2 regions of the Saccharopolyspora erythraea genome follow, and region 1 is predicted to be linked to the other one. Evidence: riboswitches for the same ligand, from Rfam matches in the RefSeq annotation. Region 1 holds a riboswitch; the other holds the start of a gene.
The links. A riboswitch is a leader RNA that binds a small molecule or an ion and turns the genes downstream of it on or off. The one in region 1 is predicted to bind S-adenosylmethionine.

Region 1 (9,804 bases):
CCAGCAGGAAGACGAGGAAGGATCCGGTGCCGGGGCCCGCGATGCCGTCCCAGAAGCCGATCACCGCGCCGCCGGCGATCATCACCAGGACCTGCGTGCGCGCCTGGAACCGCGGCGCGTGCGCGGTACCCAGATCCGGCTTGCGCCAGGTGTAGATGCCGACGAGCACCAGGGCGACCAGCACCACGATGTTCAGCACCGACGACGGGAGCGCGTCGGCGAACATCGCGCCGCCCAGCGACCCGAGGAGTGCCACCAGCGCCATGGGAAGGGCACTGCGCCAGTCGATCGGCGTCTTGCGCGCGTACGTGTGCGCGGCCGCGGTGGTGCCGGCGACCGCGGCGATCTTGCTGGTGGCGAGCGAGTAGATCACCTCGCCGCCGGGGACCAGCAGCAGCATCGCGGGGAGCTGGATCAGCCCACCGCCGCCGACGATCGCGTCGACCGCACCCGCCAGGAAGGCGGCCGCGCAGAGGAAGAGCAGTCCCGCGAGGGAAAGGTCAGCGAAACCGGGCCAATCCAACGCAGTGAACACGAGTTCGAGCCTATGGCCGGGTACGGTGCGCCGACGCCGGACCAGCACCGAATGTGACAGCGCTCGCACCCCACGCCGCTCGCACCCCGCGCGCGCCGTGTGATCCCGCGTGTCGATGTTGCCCCCGACGATGGGGCCCCGCGTCGTCCCGAGCCGCGCCTCCCCACCTGCGCCCCTTCCGCTTCCCCATGCGTGGGCCGATCCGGCTGCCAGGTCAGCCGTTGTTAACATGGACGACCGTGCCGTGCGGCATTCCGCCCTGGAGGAAGGCTGCTCAGGCAGCGCCACGAGAAGCGCGGCACGAACCCCAAGCAGACTAGGAAGAGGCGCAACAGTGGCCAACATCAAGTCCCAGATGAAGCGGATCAAGACCAACGAGGCGAACCGGCTGCGCAACAAGGCCGTCAAGTCCTCGCTGAAGACCGCGATCCGCAAGTTCCGCGAGGCCGCTGACGCCGGTGACAAGGCCAAGGCCGTCGAGCTGCAGGCCACGGCGGGCCGCGCTCTGGACAAGGCCGTGAGCAAGGGCGTGATCCACATCAACCAGGCCGCCAACAAGAAGTCGGCCATGGCCAAGCGCGCCAACCAGCTCTGAGCCTTCTCAGACTCGAGGGGCCTCTCCTCCCACACGGGCGGGGAGGCCCTTTTTCGCGGTCCAGGCCCTGAGCCCGATCCCGCCCGCCTGTGGCCGGTCCGAGTGGTGGTCGTCCAGGCGTCGGACCTGGCTCAGCGGCCGTAGACCCGGCGCACCGGCACGCGGACCTGTCTCAGCCGACCACCGACCCGCCGCCTCAAACCCGGCTCAGCGGTCGGCGCGGGCGGCGCGCAGGTCGACCACGCGGAGCACCGCACGTTCGAGGGCGTAGTCGGCGTCGGCCGCCATGCCCTTGACCTCCGCGTTCAGCGCCGCGGCCACCTGGAGGGCATCGGCGATGGTGGCGCCGCTCCAGCCCCGGGACTGCGCGAGCGCCTTCTTGACCTTCCACGCCGGCATGCCCAGTTCACCGGCGAGCCGGAAGGGGTCGCTGCGGCCAGCGGCCGCGACGCGGCCGATGGTCCGCACGGCGTCGGCGAGCGCGTCGGCTATGAGCACGTGCGGGACCCCCAACTGCAGCGCCCAGCGCAGCGACTCCAGCGCGCCGGTCCGGTCGCCGGTGACGGCCTTCTCCGCGACGACGAAGCCGGTCACCTCCGCGCGGCCGCGGTGGTAGCGCCGCACGGCGGCGTCGTCGACCTTGCCGCCCGTGTCGGCCACGAGCTGCGAGGCCGCGGAGGAAAGCTCGCGGAGGTCGGAGCCAACGGTCTCGATCAGCGCGCTCACGCCCGAGGCGTCGATCTTGCCGCCTGCCCGACGGACCTCCTCGCGCACGAATGCCTCGCGCTCGGCGGGCTTGGTGATCTTGTTGCACTCGGTGACCCGCGCACCGAGCTTGCGCAACGCGTTGGGGAGCTCCTTGGCGTTCTTGCCCCGCCCTCCGCCGCTGTGCACGACGACGAGGATCACGCCTTCGGCAGGCTGGCGCGCGTACGACAGCACCGCCTCGGCGATCTCCTTGCCCGCGTCCTGCGCGGCCTCCAGAGCCACCACGCGCCCCTCGGCGAACAGCGACGGGCTGACCATCTCGTCGAGCTCCGGAGGGGTGAGCTCACTCACCTTCACCCGGCGCAGTTCGGCTTCCGGATCAGCGGCTCGCGCCGCACCCACCGCGGCCCACAGCGCGCGTTCGACCAGCAGTTCTTCCTCCCCGAGGATCAGGTGCAGCGGGTCGGGGACGACGGCTGGTGAGCTCATGCGGAAATCGTCGCACGGGGCCGTGACGGTCTCGGATGCTGGACCGCGCTGGCCAGATGATGAGGGCGTCCCGTAGCGTTGCCGCCACAACCGAATAGCTCATCCAGAGGGGCAGAGGGAACGGCCCGGCGAAGCCCCGGCAACCATCTCGGCGTATCGCGAGTTCCGCGAGGCCGCCGGCGAAAAAGGTGCCAATTCCGACCCGTCCGCGGGACAGATGAGGAGAGGACCTCGCGATGACCGCTGCCGCCCACACCCAGACGACCGGCGCGAACAAGACCTACGACCTCGGCAACGCCGTCGAACTGGTGTCCAAGGAAGAGGGCCACCGGCAGCCGCTGGCTCCGGAGTTCGTCTCGCTGGAGGACTTCTCGCCGCTGGAGGTCGCCTACGACTTCGGGCGCATCCGCCGCGAGGACATCGAAGCCGGGCCCCGCTCGATCTGGCGCTACAAGCAGCTGCTCCCCGTTCCGACCAACGTGGACGAGCACCCGAACACCGAGCCCGGCTGTACCCGGCTGGTGCGTGCTGACCGGCTCGCGAAGGCGCTGGGCGTCAAGCGGATCTGGATCAAGGACGACACCGGCAACCCCACCCACTCCTTCAAGGACCGCGTGGTCGCGGTGGCGCTGGCCGCCGCCCGCGAGTTCGGCTTCAAGGTCCTCGCCTGCCCCTCCACCGGCAACCTCGCCAACGCCGTCGCCGCCGCCGCGGCCCGTGCCGGCTGGGACTCGGTGGTGCTGGTCCCGTCCACGCTCGAGCGCGCCAAGATCCTGATGAGCGCGGTCTACGACGGCTCGCTGCTCGCGGTGGACGGCAACTACGACGACGTCAACCGGCTGGCGACCGAGCTCGCCGCCGAGCACGAGGACTGGGCGTTCGTCAACGTCAACGTCCGGCCGTACTACTCCGAGGGTTCCAAGACGCTGGCCTTCGAGGTCGCCGAGCAGCTCGGATGGCGCATCCCGGAGCAGATCGTGGTCCCGATCGCCTCCGGCTCCCAGCTCACAAAGGTCGACAAGGGCTTCCGCGAACTGACCCAGGTCGGCCTCGTCGAGGACAGCCCGGTCCGCATCTTCGGTGCCCAGGCCAGCGGCTGCTCCCCGGTCGCCACGGCGTTCAAGGAGGGCAACGACGTGGTGCAGCCGGTCCGCCCGGACACCATCGCGCGCTCCCTGGCCATCGGCGCCCCGGCCGACGGCCCCTACGTGCTCGACGTCGTGCGCCGCACCAACGGCGCAATCGAGGACGTCACCGACGAAGAGGTCGTCGAGGGCATCAGGCTGCTGGCCCGCACCGAGGGCATCTTCGCCGAGACCGCCGGTGGCGTCACCGTGGCGACGGCGAAGAAGCTCATCGAGGCGGGCAAGATCGACCCGGACCAGGAGACCGTGCTCCTGATCACCGGCGACGGCCTCAAGACCCTCGACGCGGTGCAGGACAAGGTCGGCCCGAAGGCGACCGTGGCCCCGAGCACCGAGGCGGTCAACACCGCGCTGGGTCTCTGACGCGCCACGCAGCTCGGTGGCCATCTCCAAGCCTGGCGACGTCCGGCGCCGGGGATGGGGCGAGGCGAATTCACGCGCACCGGTGTGGTTCTGCTCGCGCGACGCGAGCCGGCCGCACCGGTGCGGTGCGTGGATCGAGCGCATGCTCGGATGGTCTGGCAGTACCGCCAGAGTCAGTTGTGACGATCGCACCTCCCGATGACGTCGGCGTGGGTCAGCGTTCTGCGCGGACGGGGTCGCCGCGGGCGAGCGTGCGGGGACCGTGCGGCCCCGGCAGCACTGCTATGTCTCCTTCCTGATCCGTGCGTACGACGGTCGTGCCCGCGCGGGCGAGTGCGCCGAGGATGAGCGGGCTCGGATGTCCGTAGGTATTGCCCGCGCCGACGCTGATCAACGCGAGCCGTGGACGGACGGCGTGCAGGAACTGCGGTGCGGTGTAACGGGAACCGTGGTGCGGGATCTTGAGCACGTCAGCGCGCAGATCCGTCCCAGAGGCCACCAGTTGCGCCTGCCCGGACAGCTCGATGTCGCCGGTGAGCAGTACCCGCCCAGCGGGTGTGGACGCCATCAACACGATCGACGCGTCGTTGGCGTCGTCTGCCGACCGGCTGCGTGCCAAGGCTCCTCTCGGTCCGAGGACCTCCAGCGCGAGGCTCGGCCAACGCACCTGCTGCCCCGCTGACAGTTCGATGATCGGTACGCCGCGTGCCCTTGTGTCCCGCGCTATGTCGCCCATGGCCCACGCGGGCTCGCGCAAGGCTCCCATCGCGACCGCACCCACACCGCTGTGCGCGAGAACTGCGCGAAGACCGCTCACATGATCGGCGTGCAGGTGGGTCAGGACCAGCAGGGGAACGCGTCGGACCCCCAACCGCCGCAGGCATTCCGCACTCAGCGCCAGGTCCGGGCCCGTGTCGACGACGACCGCCTCCCCCGGGTTGCCCGTGGCGAGCACCAATCCATCGCCCTGCCCGACGTCGCACGCGACCACGGACCAGCCGTGCGCGGGCCACTGCGGGTAGAGCACGCGCGTCGGGATCAGCACGAGGCCCAGGGCGAGCACAACGGCCACCGCGGTCAGCCGGATCCCGCGGTGCCGCAACGCGATCAGGAGCCCGAGCGCCACCACCGCCAGCAGCAGCCCACCGCCGACGCCGCTCGGCCACCCGATCGCCGCTCCTGGCACGGCCGCCGCGTGTTCGGCCACCGCGATCACCCACAACAACTCCGGCGAGGACAGCCAGACGAAGGCTTCGGAGAGCCAACCCGACACCGGGGCCGCCAGGGTGGCCAGCACCCCGAACACCGTCGCCGGGGCGATCACGGGGCCTGCCAGCAGGTTCGCAACCACGGCGACCGCGCTCACCTCGCCCGATATCGCAGCGACCAAGGGCGCGGTGACCAGATGTGCGGCAGCCGGCACCGCCAGCGCCTCGGCGATGCCGACCGGCACTCCTCGCGCATGCAGCGCACCGGCCCACACCGGAGCGAGCAGCACCAGCCCGGCCGTGGCAGCGACCGAGAGCGCGAAGCCCGCCGTGCCCGCCAGTTGCGGCATGATCAGCAGCAACGCGATCACACTGCCTGCCAGGGCAGGCAGCGCGGAGCGCTCCCGGCCGAGCACCAGGGCAAGCAGCGTGACCATGCCCATGACCGCGGCGCGGAGCACGCTCGGCTCCGGCCCCGCCAGGACGACGAACCCGACCAGCGCGGCACCGCCACCGATCGCCGACAGGACCGGTCCGGCACCCACCGCGTGCAGAAGCAGGAGGACCGCACCGCACACGATCGCGAGGTTCGCCCCCGACACCGCCACAACGTGCGAGAGGCCGGCGGTGGAGAAGTCCTGCTCGACCTCGGGAGGAAGCCCGCTGGTGTCCCCCACGACCAAACCCGGAAGCAGTCCGGCGGCGGCAGGCGTCAGCACCGAGGCCGAGGCGCGCCGGAGACCTTCCCGCAGATCTTCGGCCGTCCGCTGCCATGCCGGGGCATCGACCACCTTCGCGGGAGGCTCGTACACCCGGACCACCGCTACCGTGGTGTCCCCGGGACGCGGCGGGGCGAGCCTGCCGGTGGCGGTCACCTGCTGGCCCGGGATCAGCCCGCGCCACGACTGCGTAGGCACGAGCAGAACCACGTCCCCACCGGAGCGAAAGCGAGATCCGGAAACCTCGGCCTCCTGGACCTCCGCCGGGACGAACGCCCGGTCCTGCGCCCGCCGGGCTCCGTAGGAACTCCCCTCCACAGGTGTCGGCGAGTCCCCGAGGACAGCGGTCACGGTCACTCGTTCCCCATGGTCGGCGGCCGTCCGCAGGGGGTGGCGGTCGATCTGGTGCATGCGGAAGGACATTCCCGTCGCCGCGATCGCGGTGACGGCCAGGACAGCGAGCACGCCACTGGCCCAGCGTCTTCCCCGGCCAACAACCCAGATCAGCGACACCAAGCACAGCGCGGACAAGGCCACGGAGGCGGTCGGCACCCAGCTCCAGTACAGACCGGCCAGCGTCACGGCCCACACCGAGAGCGCACTCGGAACGAGCCGCAGGTCGAGCGGACGCCTTTCCAACGACCGCGACACCGAGAACAACGGGCTCACACCCGCACGAGGTCGCGCAGCCGGGAGAAGCGGGTGTCTCCGATGCCGTCGACTTCCCGCAGTTGCTCCACCGACGCGAAGCGGCCGTTCTCCGTGCGCCACTGGACGATCCGCTTCGCGGTGACCTCGCCAACGCCGGGTAGTTCATCGAGTTGCTCCTCGGTCGCGGTGTTCAGATCGATCTTGCTGTCGTTGCCGTTGCCGGAAGTGCCCCTGGCGGAACCGACGGGTGAGCCGGTCGCGAGCTCCGGAGGAGGCGGCACCCCCACGTAGAGCTGCTCTCCGTCGCTGACCTTCCGTGCGAGGTTCAGCGCGGAGATGTCGGCGCCGGGCAGCGCCCCGCCCGCGCCTTCCAACGCGTCGGCGACGCGGTCGCCGGTGTGCAAGGCGATGAGACCGGGCCTCGGCACCAGCCCGACGACGCTGACCACCAACGCCTCCGGTGTCGGTGCCGGTGCGGCGAGCACGGGAGCCGCCAACGGTGGCGGTGGCACGGACTCCGCCTCCGGTTGAGCTGCCCACACGGTGAAGGTGATGACACAGGCGACGACCAGGCCGATCAGCGTGATCGCGAGCAGCCCCGAACGCCCCGGGTCCACATTGGATGTCAACCAGGAAGCCGGTAACCACCGCTCCGCCAACCGGTGCCGTGCTCTGCGGTGGGTCGGCTTGGCATCTGCGGCGGTATATCCGGGACCAGCTCGCTGCTCGGCATCGTCCTGGCGCGCTCGGAGGCGCAGCGCTCGCAACCGCTCCTGCGGCGCGATCGTGGGGAGGGTGTCACTGTCCATGTCCAGCACATCTGCACGTTCTCGCAACATGCATCCGACGCTAGGACGGCCAGAAGTCGCGGCACAGGGGCAAATTCCGAACCTGTGGACAAACCAATCCACTGTGGATAACTCCGGAGCGGAAATCACCCGAAGAGGTGTGCATCCAGGGCCTGTTGGCGCATCGCATGTCCTTCGGGCTCAACAACGGCGCTGGCAACCGCGGGCGCAGCGAGGCGAAGTGAGGCGGGAAGTGCAGCGGGTAACGAGGCAACGTGGCTGGCGCGAGGGTCGGTGAGGCAGCCAGCGCAGCGGTCGGCGAGGCGAGGCCGCCAGTGCAGGGGTCGGCGAAGCAACGCGGCCGGTGCGAGGGTCAGTGAGGCAGCCAGCGCAGCTCGGCGAAATGACACGGGCAGCGCAGGGGCTGGCGAGGCGATGCGGCCAGTGCGGCGGTCGGCGAGGCGAGGCCGCCAGTGCAGCGGTCGGCGAAATGACACGGGCAGCGCAGGGGCTGGCGAGGCGATGCGGCCAGTGCGGCGGTCGGCGAGGCGAGGCCGCCAGTGCAGCGGTCGGCGAAATGACACGGGCAGCGCAGGGGCTGGCGAGGCGATGCGGCCAGTGCGGCGGTCGGCGAGGCGAGGCCGCCAGTGCAGCGGTCGGCGAAATGACACGGGCAGCGCAGGGGCTGGCGAGGCGATGCGGCCAGCGCAGCGGTCGGCGAGGCGAGGCCGCCAGTGCAGCGGTCGGCGAAATGACACGGGCAGCGCAGGGGCTGGCGAGGCGATGCGGCCAGCGCAGCGGTCGGCGAGGCGAGGCCGCCAGTGCAGCGGTCGGCGAAATGACACGGGCAGCGCAGGGGCTGGCGAGGCGATGCGGCCAGCGCGGCGGTCGGCGAGGCGAGGCCGCCAGTGCAGGGGTCGGCCAACCGAGGCAGCCAGTGGCAGGCGGTGGCGCCTGCCGGGTCAGCGCGGGTTCTGCCAGCCGCCTGGCAGGACGACGACGCCGACGGCTCCCGGGCCGATGTGGGCTCCGATCACCGCGCCGACCTCCGAGACCACCAGTTCCGCCTCGGGGAGCTGGTCGCGGAGCTTCGCCGCGAGTTGCTCCGCCCGCTGCGGTGCGGCGAGGTGGTGCACCGCCACGGCCACCGGGCCGGAACCCGCCGCGCGGCACGCGACCTCGAGTAGGCGGGTCATCGCGCGGGTGGTGGTGCGAACCTTCTCCAGCGCCTCGATGCGGCCCTCGTGGACGTGCAGCAGCGGCTTTATCGCCAGGGCCGTTCCCAGCAGGGCCGTGGCGGCGCCGATGCGGCCTCCCCTGCGCAGGTATTCCAGCGTCTGCACCGAGAACAGAGTGGTCGTGCGTTCGGCTGCCAAGGCCGCGCTGCCCTCCACCGCGGACAGGTCACCGCCGGACTCTCCGCATGCGGCCGCCGCCAGGACCGAGAAGCCCAAGCCCATCGCGGTCGACCGGGAGTCGACGACGCGCACCCGCTGCGGGTCGACATCGCGGGCCGCCAGCCTGGCCGCGTCCCAGGTGCCCGACAGGCGCCTGGACAGGTGCACCGAGACCACACCTTCGGCTCCCGCGTCGAGGGCCGCGCGATACGCCCTGGCCAGCTCCGCGGGCGTCGCACCGGAGGTCGTCACCCGGTGCTTGCGGTCGAAGGCGCGCGCCAGCTCACCCGGCCCGAAACCGGACTCGGCGACCGACCCCGCGCCGTCCACGCTCACGTGCAGGCCGACGCTGCGCACCGCGTACCGCTCGGCGTAACCCGGCGGCAGGTACGCCGTGGAGTCGGTGACGACTGCAATGGACACGGCGCAACCCTAATCGCCGAGGGCGGTCATACCGCGCAGGTCATCCGGCGACGCCGCCGTTGTAGGTCATCAGCCGCCAGCGGTGGTCGCTGCTGCTGCGCCGCGCGAGGACCACCCAGTGGCAGTTGGCGATGCCGCCCAGGCCAGGCCAGAGCTCGATCGGCCACGACAGCAACCGGGCGGTGAGCGCGGTGATCAGACCGCCGTGCGCGCACAGCAGCGCGGTGCCGGAGTAGGTGAGGTCAAGCTCGTCGACGACCTCCAGCGCCCGCTCGGCGACCTCGACCCTGGACTCGCCGCCCGGCGGGGCCCAGGTCGGCGTCGAGCGCCAGGTGCTCATCGCACCCGGCCAGCCGTGTTCGACCTCGGCTCCGCTCAGCCCCTGCCACTCCCCGAGGTGGGTTTCCCGCAGGCGCTTGTCCAGGCGCACCGGCATGCCGCTGACCTCGGTGAACTCGGCAGCGGTCGACCTGGCCCGGTTGAGGTCCGAGCTGAGCGCGACTTCGGGCTGGAAGGCGGCGATCACCGGTGCGGCGCGCCGGGCCTGCTCCTGGCCGGTCTCGGTCAGGGAGCTGTCGAGATGGCCCTGGATCCGGCCGGCCGCGTTGTAGTCGGTCTCGCCGTGCCTCCAGAGCAGCAGTCTGTCCAGCGTCACGCCGGACCGCTCTCGTCCTCGGGTTCGGCGGGCGGGCCGGTGCGGTCCTCGAACGGGATGCGGGGGCAGTCCTTCCACAGCCGCTCGAGGCCGTAGAAAGCGCGCTCGTCGGCGTGCTGGACGTGCAC
Region 2 (9,804 bases), 1.2 Mb from region 1:
GACATGCTCGCCACGGCCGAGATCGACGTCGACGAGGTCATCCGCCTCATCAACGCCGAGACCACGGTGCTGCCGCCGCTGGTCATCCCGGACACCGTCCCCGAGACCGACGGTGCCGACGGCCCGCCGCCGGAGGTCGTCGAGGCGATCAGCTCCTGGAAGCGCACCTTCCTCAAGGGCGCGGTCACCGCGGTCATCCTGACCATGACCGGCACCGGTGGCGCCGCCGCCGCGATGGACAAGTCCGTCACGGTCGAGGTCGACGGCCAGGAGCGGACCGTCAACACCTGGGACAGCACCGTCGGCGAGGTCCTCGAGGACGAGGGCATCAAGGTCGGCGAGCACGACGCGCTCAGCCCGTCGCCGACCTCCAAGATCGACCACGGCGACACCATCACGCTCGACCGCGGCAGGCTGCTCAAGCTGACCGTCGACGGCGAGCAGCGCGAGCAGTGGGTCCGCTCGGTCACCGTCGACCAGGCGCTGCGCCAGCTCGGCGTGCGCGCCGACGGGGCGTGGCTGTCGGCCAACCGCGCGATGGCGGTGCCCGAGCAGGGCATGGACCTGGTCGTCAAGACCAAGAAGTCGATCACCGTCTTCGACGGCGCCAACGAGCCCCGCCGGCTCGACACCACCGCGGTCACGGTCGACGAGCTGATCAAGGAGCAGAAGCTCGACATCGGGCCGGAGGACCACGTCACCCCCGGCTCCGACCAGAAGATCACCGACGGCGCCGATGTCCGCATCGACCGGACCGGCAGCACCGTGATCAACGTGACCACCCCGATCCCGCCGCCGGTCCAGGAGATCGTGGACAACACGATGTTCAAGGGCGAGGAGAAGGTCGAGAAGCCGGGCGCGCCCGGCGAGAAGATCGTCTTCACCCGGGTCACCACCCGCAACGGCGAGGAGACCGACCGCGAGGCCGTCGGCGAGAAGATCATCAAGCCGGCCGAGCCGAAGGTCGTGCGCGTCGGCGGCAAGCCGTCGCCGGACAGCGCCGTGTGGGACAAGCTGGTGCAGTGCGAGGCCACCGGCAACTGGGCGATGAACTCGGGCAACGGCTACTACGGCGGCCTGCAGTTCGACAAGAGGACCTGGGACGCCAACGGCGGTTCGCAGTACGCCGCCTACCCGCACCAGGCGAGCCGGGAGCAGCAGATCGCGGTCGCGACCAAGGTCCGCGACTCCCGCGGCGGCTACGGCGCCTGGCCGCACTGCTCGTCCAAGCTCAACCTGGACTGACCCCGACGCGGGCGTGCTCAACGCGTGTCCCGTTCCCTGCGCTGCGGGGAACGGGACACGCGTTTTCCGGTTCCAGGGCTGGTGCGCCGGGTCGCCATGAACGCGGGTGCGCGGCCCGGGTACTTTTTCGGTGTGGATGACCAGCGCAGACCCGAAGGGTGGACACCCGGGCAGGGGGCCGGCGAGCAGGGGATCGCGGCTTCCGGTGATCGTGCCGCCGACCCGGGGACCGCGGAAGCGCATCCGGGGGCTGCGACGGCCGGTGCCCGGTTGCTCGGGCCCGCCGACGTGCGCCGGCTCGCCGAGGAGCTGGGCATCCGGCCGACCAAGAAGCTCGGCCAGAACTTCGTGCACGACCCGAACACGGTGCGCCGCATCGTCGCTTCGGCGTCGCTGACAGCCGAGGACGTCGTCCTCGAGGTCGGACCGGGCCTCGGATCGCTGACGCTGGCCCTGCTGCCCGTCGCCGGCGCTGTGACGGCGGTGGAGATCGATCCGGTGCTGGCCGCGAGGCTGGAGCGCACCGCGAGCGAGTACTCCCCGGCGCTGGCCGGCCGGCTGCGCGTGGTGGAGGCCGACGCGATGCGCGTGCGGGCCGAGGCCCTCGGCGACCGCAGCCCCACCGCACTGGTGGCGAACCTGCCCTACAACGTCGCGGTGCCGGTGGTCCTGCACCTGCTCGCGGAGCTGCCGACCCTGCGGCACGGCCTGGTCATGGTGCAGTCGGAGGTCGCCGACCGGATGGCGGCCAGGCCGGGCAACCGGACCTACGGCGTCCCGAGCGCGAAGGCGGCGTGGTTCGCCGACGTGCGGCGCGCGGGCCCGGTGCCGCGCAACGTCTTCTGGCCGGTGCCCAATGTGGACTCCGGGCTGGTGTCGTTCACCCGCGTCGAGCCGCCGTCGGAGGTGGCGCGCGAGGAGGTTTTCCGGGTGGTCGACGCGGCCTTCGCCCAGCGGCGCAAGACCCTGCGCGCGGCGCTGTCGGGATGGGCGGGCTCGGCGGCGCGAGCGGAGGGGCTGCTGCGCGCGGCCGGCGTCGACCCGGCCGCGCGGGGCGAGCAGCTGGAGATCACCGACTTCGCCCGGATCGCGGAAGCCGCGAAAGCCGAGCCTGCGTAGCGCTCATCCGGACGCTCTGGCAGTCCAAAAGGCTCACGCGTGCCGAGTGGCTGAGCAGGGGTTGTCGCGCTCCCAGGCGATGGGAACCGGGGAGCGCGGGCGGGGTGCCGGCCGAGGTCCGCGTTCGGGTTGAGACCACTCGATCGGCGGCTTGTCGGCAGTCATCGTTCTGCTACGCAGGGTCACGCCAAACACCTTGGCGGGACTGAAAATTCCCGCTCGTCCGAGCGTGTGATGTATAGAACGATTTCGGAAAGTGACCACTATCAACTTGCGTGCGGTCCTGCCAGTGGGGTCTACTATTCGGGAAATCCATCCCGAGCGGCCGAGAGACCTGGCTCCGCGACGCCGCAGCAACCACCCGATGGGCAGGTGCTAACGCCAGGCCCGATGGAGTTGTGGTGTCCAAGACTCTGGTACGCAGCCCGCACGCACGTGCGCTCCCCGCTGGGCGGGGACGGTCCGGCCGCGGATACCCCAAGTTGCTGTTGACGCAGCGCCGCGTCATCGATCACGGGCGACGGACGACGACTGGCTGTCGTCGCGAGGCGTGACTTCGTAGTCCCTCTCCCCGACCCCCTTCCCTTCCGGCCGCCAGGCCGCGCCGCGCGCTGCGCGGGGCAGGCCCGCGGATCCGGTTTGAGCTGATGCGGAGCCGATCGTGATCACAGTCGAGAACCTCACAAAGTCCTTCCAGCACAACAAGAGCAACGTCGTCGCCCTGGACGGTGTGTCGATGGAGGTGCCGGCGGGCGCCGTGTGCGGCGTGGTCGGCCCCAGCGGCGCGGGCAAGTCCACTCTGGCCCGTTGCATCGCCCTGCTGGAGAAGCCCGACAGCGGCGCGATCCGGGTCGACGGCACCGACCTGGTCGCCCTGGACGGCAAGGCCCTGCGCGCCGCGCGCCGCCAGATCGGCGTTGTGCCGCAAGGCGACTCGCTGCTGCGGCAGCGCACCGCCGCGGGCAACGTCGCGCTTCCGCTGGAGGCGGCGGGGGTGGCCGGGCCGCAGCGCCGCAGCCGCGTCGGCGAGCTGCTGGACCTGGTCGGGCTGACCGACAAGGCGTCGGTGTACCCCGACCAGCTCTCCGGCGGGCAGCGCCAGCGCATCGCGGTCGCCCGCGCACTGGCCGCCAAGCCCTCCGTGCTGCTGGCCGACGAGCCGACCTCCGCGCTGGACCCGGGCACGACCGACTCGGTGCTGACGGTCCTGGACCGCGCCCGCTCCGAGCTGGGCGTCACCGTCCTGGTGGTCACCCACGACATGGCCGTGGTGCGCCGGATCGCCGACGACGTCGCCGTGCTGGAGCAGGGCCGCGTGGTCGAGCACGGCAAGGTGCTCGACCTGGTCGCCGAGCCCGGCAGCCGGATCGGCGAGACGCTGCTGCCCGAGACCGGCCAGGCCGACCTGCTCAGGCCGTCGAAGAACGGCCACGACGTGGTCGCAGAGGTGGTCCTGGTCGGCTTCGCCGCCGTGGGCGCCCTGCTGCCCGAGGCCTCCAGCCGGTTCGGCGTCGAGCTGTCCATCCTGGGCGGCGGCCTGACCAGGCTAGGTGAGACGCCGGTGGCCAAGTTCAAGGTCGGCCTCAGCGGTGAGCGCGCGGAGTCGGCGCTGAAGTGGATGGTCGAGCGTGATGCGCACGTGCGTCGTGCGCCGGTCTGTGTTGACGGAGCTGCTGCGTGAGTGATGCGACCCCCTGGTCGGAGGTCCTGGAACTACTGGGGGAGGCGACTGGCCAAACCCTCTACATGGTGCTGGTCTCCACCCTGCTGGCGGTGGCCGGAGGACTGCCGCTCGGAGTGCTGCTGCACCTGACATCGCCCACCGGGCTGAGCCCGAGACCCGTGCTCTACCGCGTCCTGGGCGTGGTCGTGGACGTGGTGCGCTCGGTGCCCTTCGTGGTGCTGCTGGTCGTGCTCGCCTCGTTCACCCGGCTGCTGATCGGCACCTCGATCGGCAGTACCGCGGTGATCGTCCCGCTGACGATCGGTGCCGTCCCGTTCTTCGCCCGGCTGACCCAGAACGCGATCCGCGAGGTGAGCTTCACCGTCGTGGAGGCCGCGATCACCACCGGGTCGAGCCGGCTGCGCATCGTGTGGACGGTGCTGCTCGGCGAGGCGCGGGCGGCGCTGGTCGGTGCGGTCGGCGTGACGGCGGTGGCGCTGATCGGCTACGCGGCGATGGCGGGCGCCATCGGTGGCGGCGGCCTGGGCACCACCGCCATCCAGGACGGCTACCAGGGCTACGACGACCGGATCCTGTACGGCTCCGTGGTCGTCCTCGGCGTGCTCGCCTTCGCGATGCAGCTGATCACCGACATCGCGGCGAAGGTCGTCGACCGGCGCCGTTCCGCGAACCTCTCGTGAGCGGGCGGCCTGGTCGACCACCGGGCCGCCGCCCGAGCTGAAAGTCCAGAAAGGACACCAATCGATGCGTGCCCGTCTTGCCGCCGTGGTGGCGGTGTCCGCCTTCGCGCTGGCCGCCTGCGGTGGGTCCGACGCCGCCGAGGACCCGAACGCCCCGATCTCGGTCGCGGTCAGCCCGCAGCCGCACGGGGAGATCCTGGAGTACGTCGACCGGGAGCTGGCCCCCAAGGCCGGGATCGACCTGGAGATCGAGAAGTTCGACGACTACAACCGCCCGAACGAGGCGGTCGCCAACGGCGAGATCGACGCCAACTACTTCCAGCACATCCCCTACCTCGACCAGTACAAGTCCGAGCGCGGCGGTGACCTGGTGTGGGTGGAGCCGGTACACCTGGAGCCGCTGGCGGTCTACTCCAAGCAGTTCAAGTCGGTGCAGGAGCTGCCCAACGGCGCCACCGTCACGCTGTCCAACGACCCGGCCAACCAGTTCCGCGGCCTGAAGCTGCTGGAGACCAACGGCCTGGTCAAGCTCAAGCCGGAGGCGGCCGTGGGCACCCGGCTGGACGCGGCCATCGCGGAGAACCCGAAGAACATCCAGTTCAAGGACCTCTCGCCGGACCAGCTCCCGCGCTCGGTCGACGACGCCGCGGCCGCGGTGGTCAACGGCAACTACGCGCTCAAGGCCAACCTCGAGAACCCCATCGCGGTCGAGAGCGCGCAGGACAACCCGTACGCGAACGGCCTGGTGACCAGCTCGAAGCTGGTGCAGGACCCGCGGATCAAGAAGCTGGCCGAGATCCTGCGCTCGCCCGAGGTCAAGGACTACATCAACCGCACCTACGGTGGCGTGGGCGTGACCCCCGCCTCCTGATCGCGGCACTTCGACCGCCGGCCACGGCGGTTCCCGACGCCCCGCAGGCACGTCCTGCGGGGCGTCGGCGTTTCGCTCGCGGGCAACCCGGCGCCGGACTCGCGCGGGCACGTACGCTTTAAGGGTGCTCTCCGTGGTACCCACACCCATCACCGTCCGAGTCCCGGCGAAGGTGAACCTGCACCTGTCGGTCGGCGACACCCGCGAGGACGGCTACCACGAGCTGGTCACGGTCTTCCAGGCGCTGTCGATGACCGACGAGGTCACCGTGCACATCGCCGACGAGCCCGGCATCGAGGTGCGCGGCGAGGGCGCCGACTCGGTGCCCACCGGCCCCAGCAACCTCGCGTGGAAGGCCGTGCGGGCACTTGCCGAGCGCTGCGGCCGCGACCCGGACGAACCGGGGGTGCGGGTCTCGATCAACAAGGGCATCCCGGTCGCGGGCGGCATGGCCGGTGGCAGTGCGGACGCGGCGGCGGCGCTGCTGGCGCTGAACCACCTGTGGCGGCTGGAGATGGGGCGCGACGAGCTCGCCGGGATCGCGGCGGGCATCGGCAGCGACGTCCCGTTCGCCCTCCAGGGCGGGACCGCGCTGGGCACCGGACGCGGTGAGCAGCTCATCCCGGTGCTGGCCCGGCACACCTTCCACTGGGTGATCGCGCTGGACCGGCGCGGTCTGGAGACGCCCGGGGTGTTCAGCGAGCTGGACCGCCTGCGCGAGGAGTCGCGGCCCAACCGGGTGGGTGAGGTGGAGCCGGTGCTGGAGGCGCTGGCCTCCGGCGACCCCAGGCAGCTCGCGCTGCTGCTCGGCAACGACCTTCAGGCGGCGGCGGTCTCGCTGCGGCCCGGTCTGCGCCGCACCCTGCGCGCGGGCGTGCAGGCGGGCGCCCTCGCGGGCATCGTGTCCGGCTCGGGCCCCACCTGCGCCTTCCTGTGCACCGACGCGGACGCTGCGGTGCGCGTGGCGGCGGAGCTCTCCGGCGCGGGGGTCTGCCGCACGGTCCGCGTCGCCCAGGGCCCGGTCCCCGGCGCCCGCCTGGTCACCGACGACCGAGCCGACCGCCCGACCCCGCCCCAGGTGCATGCCTGAAGTCGAAGGCCCCCGATGGGGCCTTCGATGGTGCGAAGCACCATCCGTCCGAAGGACGGATGACAGTTCTGGGAGCGCAACAACCGAGTGGCCCACGCCACGAGGAAGCCTCCAGCCAAACCGCACCCGATCGCAGCGTTCCAGCCTGCTGACGCGAGGATGAGACCCTGGATCGCAGTCCGGCCCCGCAACCTGCGGCGCTTCGCACACGACCGCCAATGGAGTAACGAACACCCGATGGTGAACCTGATCAACCTCGAATCGGTGAGCAAGAGCTACGGCGTGCGTCCGCTGCTGGACGAGGTGTCGCTGGGGGTCGGGGCCTCCGACCGCATCGGGGTCGTCGGGCTCAACGGCGGTGGCAAGACGACGCTGCTGGAGGTCCTCTCCGGCAGCGAGGAGCCCGACTCCGGCCGGGTCAGCCACTCCCGCGACCTGCGGATGGCCGTGGTCACCCAGCGCACCGAGCTGCCGGAGGGTTCCACGGTCCGCAACGCCGTGCTGGACCCGCACGGCTTCACAGCCGAGCACGAGTGGGCCGCCGACGCCAAGGTGCGGTCGGTGCTCACCGGGCTGGGCATGACGAGCCTGGGCCTGGACACCCCGGTCGCCGACTTCTCCGGTGGCGAGCGCCGCCGGGTCGCGCTGGCCGCCGCGCTGGTGCGCGAACTGGACCTGCTGGTGCTGGACGAGCCGACCAACCACCTCGACGTCGAGGGTGTGCGCTGGCTGGCCGACCACCTCCTGCAGCGGCGGTGCGCGCTGGTGATCGTCACCCACGACCGCTGGTTCCTAGACGCCGTGTGCAACCGGACCTGGGAGGTCGCGCAGGGCCGGGTGGAGCAGTACGAGGGCGGTTACGCCGACTGGGTCTTCGCCCGCGCGGAGCGGGCCCGGCTGGCGCAGCAGGCGGAGGAGAAGCGCCAGAACCTCGCCCGCAAGGAGCTCGCGTGGCTGCAGCGCGGTGCCAAGGCCCGCACGTCGAAGCCGCGCTTCCGGGTCGAGGCGGCCGAGGCGCTGATCGCCGACGTGCCGCCGCCGCGCGACACGGTGGAGCTGGTGACCTTCGCCAAGCGCCGCCTCGGCAAGACCGTGCTGGAGCTGGAGAACGTCGACCTGCGCATCGCCGACCGCGTGCTGCTGGAAGATCTGACCTGGCTGATCGGCCCAGGCGACCGGATCGGGCTGGTCGGGGTGAACGGCTCCGGCAAGACCACGCTGTTGCGTCTGCTGGCCGGTGAGCGCGATCCGGACGCGGGCAAGCGGATCGAGGGCAAGACGGTCCGGCTGGCGCACCTGACGCAGGAGCTGCACGACCTGCCGGGGGACTGGCGCGTGCTGGAGGCGATCGAGGACGTCGCCGAGCGGGTGACGCTGGGCAAGTACGAGCTGACGGCCTCGCAGCTGGGCGAGCGGTTCGGGTTCGGCAAGGGCAGGCAGTGGACGCCGGTTTCGGACCTCTCCGGCGGTGAGCGCCGCCGGCTCCAGCTCGCCCGGTTGCTCATGGCCGAGCCCAACGTCCTGGTGCTGGACGAGCCGACCAACGACCTCGACATCGACACCCTGCAGCAGCTGGAGGACCTGCTCGACACCTGGCCGGGCACGCTGATCGTGGTCTCCCACGACCGGTACCTGGTCGAGCGGGTCTGCGACAGCGTCCACGCGCTGTTCGGCGACGGGCGGCTGACACACCTGCCCGGCGGCATCGAGGAGTACCTGGAGCGCAGGCATTCGCTGCTGGCGGCGGCCGAGGAGAACGTCGGCAAGCAGGCCGGGGACGCCGCGGAGGCCGCCAGGCCCGCCGGGCTCTCCGGCGCGGAGGAGCGCGCGGCGCGCAAGGAGCTCGGCAGGCTGGAGCGGCAGCTCGACAAGCTGGGCAAGCGCGAGGCGGAGCTGCACGAGAAGCTCGCCGAGGCCGCGACCGAGCCGGACCGGCTCCAGTCGCTCAACTCCGACCTGCGCACCCTCGAGCAGGAGAAGGACGACATCGAGACGCGCTGGATGGAGCTGGCCGACCAGCTCGGCTGAACCACAGGCCCGCCGCACCGTCGCCGACCAGCGCGTCCGCGATCGCCGCGGCGGAGTCCGCAAACCGACCGCGACCCGATCGAGACTGTCCGTAGATCAACCGCCGACGTAAGCTGCGAGCGTGAGTCGGTTCGTTGACGAAGTGGTCGCGTCCGCCCGCGCCAACGCCGGAGACGGTGCTCGCGGGCTCACGACGGGTGAGCCGGACGACCCCCGGCGCCGGACGTGGGCCGAGGTGCACTCGGTCGCCCTGCGGATGGCCGGGGCGTTGCGCGACGAGGTCCGCCCGGGTGATGCGGTGGCGATCCTGGCCGCCGACCCGGGTCTGATCGCACCCGCCGTGCAGGGCGTCTGGCTCAGCGGCGGCAGCGTGACGATGCTGCACCAGCCGACTCCGCGCACCGACCTCGGGCACTGGGCCCAGGACACGCTGCGCGTGCTGCGCATGATCGGGGCGCGGCTGGTCCTGCTAGGTCCGCCCTTCGACCAGCTCTCCGGGCTGTTGAGCGAGAACTCCATCGAGCACCGCCTGCTGGCCGAGCTCGACGGCGAGCCGCTGGCCGGCCCGGTGGAGGTCGGCGAGGACGCGACCGCGCTGCTGCAGCTCACCAGCGGGTCGACCGCCGACCCGAAGGCCGTGCGGATCACCCACGGCAACCTCCACTCCAACATGCGGGGCATGGTCACCGCCGCCGAGCTCGTCCCCGAGCGCGACGTCGCGGTGTCGTGGCTGCCGCTGTTCCACGACATGGGGATGGTCGGCTGCCTGACCGTGCCGATGGCGATCGGCATGGAGGCGGTGAAGGTCACCCCCGCCGACTTCCTGGCCCGCCCGCTGCTCTGGCCGGAGCTGATCAGCCGCTACGGCGGGACGGTGACGGCCGCGCCGAACTTCGCCTACGCCGTGGTCGGCCGCCGGATGGAACGTGCCGACGAGGGCCAGTTCGACCTGTCCACGCTGCGCTTCACGCTCAACGGCGCGGAGCCGATCGACCCGGCCGCCGCCCGCGCGTTCACCGACGCGGGGGCCCGCTTCGGGCTCAGCCCCGACTGCATGGTGTGCGCGTTCGGGATGGCGGAGTCGACG

Region 2: it holds a riboswitch for S-adenosylmethionine, as region 1 does, so the genes downstream of both, HUO13_RS04165 (methionine ABC transporter ATP-binding protein) here and thrC (threonine synthase) in region 1, are expected to answer to the same signal.

What each region holds. Positions count from the first base shown of each region.
Region 1 is NZ_CP054839.1:2,063,048-2,072,851, reverse strand. It holds gene HUO13_RS09560 (sulfite exporter TauE/SafE family protein) at 1-535, opposite strand, end outside; gene rpsT (30S ribosomal protein S20) at 870-1,130, shown strand; gene holA (DNA polymerase III subunit delta) at 1,338-2,327, opposite strand; SAM riboswitch class I at 2,424-2,551, shown strand; gene thrC (threonine synthase) at 2,564-3,835, shown strand; gene HUO13_RS09540 (ComEC/Rec2 family competence protein) at 4,050-6,431, opposite strand; gene HUO13_RS09535 (ComEA family DNA-binding protein) at 6,428-7,252, opposite strand; gene HUO13_RS09530 (DegV family protein) at 8,164-9,021, opposite strand; gene HUO13_RS09525 (histidine phosphatase family protein) at 9,062-9,676, opposite strand; gene rsfS (ribosome silencing factor) at 9,673-9,804, opposite strand, start outside.
Region 2 is NZ_CP054839.1:903,023-912,826, forward strand. It holds gene HUO13_RS04155 (resuscitation-promoting factor) at 1-1,245, shown strand, start outside; gene rsmA (16S rRNA (adenine(1518)-N(6)/adenine(1519)-N(6))-dimethyltransferase RsmA) at 1,516-2,364, shown strand; SAM riboswitch class I at 2,674-2,761, shown strand; gene HUO13_RS04165 (methionine ABC transporter ATP-binding protein) at 3,026-4,045, shown strand; gene HUO13_RS04170 (methionine ABC transporter permease) at 4,042-4,728, shown strand; gene HUO13_RS04175 (MetQ/NlpA family ABC transporter substrate-binding protein) at 4,793-5,599, shown strand; gene HUO13_RS04180 (4-(cytidine 5'-diphospho)-2-C-methyl-D-erythritol kinase) at 5,733-6,689, shown strand; gene HUO13_RS04185 (ABC-F family ATP-binding cassette domain-containing protein) at 6,927-8,717, shown strand; gene HUO13_RS04190 (fatty acyl-AMP ligase) at 8,839-9,804, shown strand, end outside.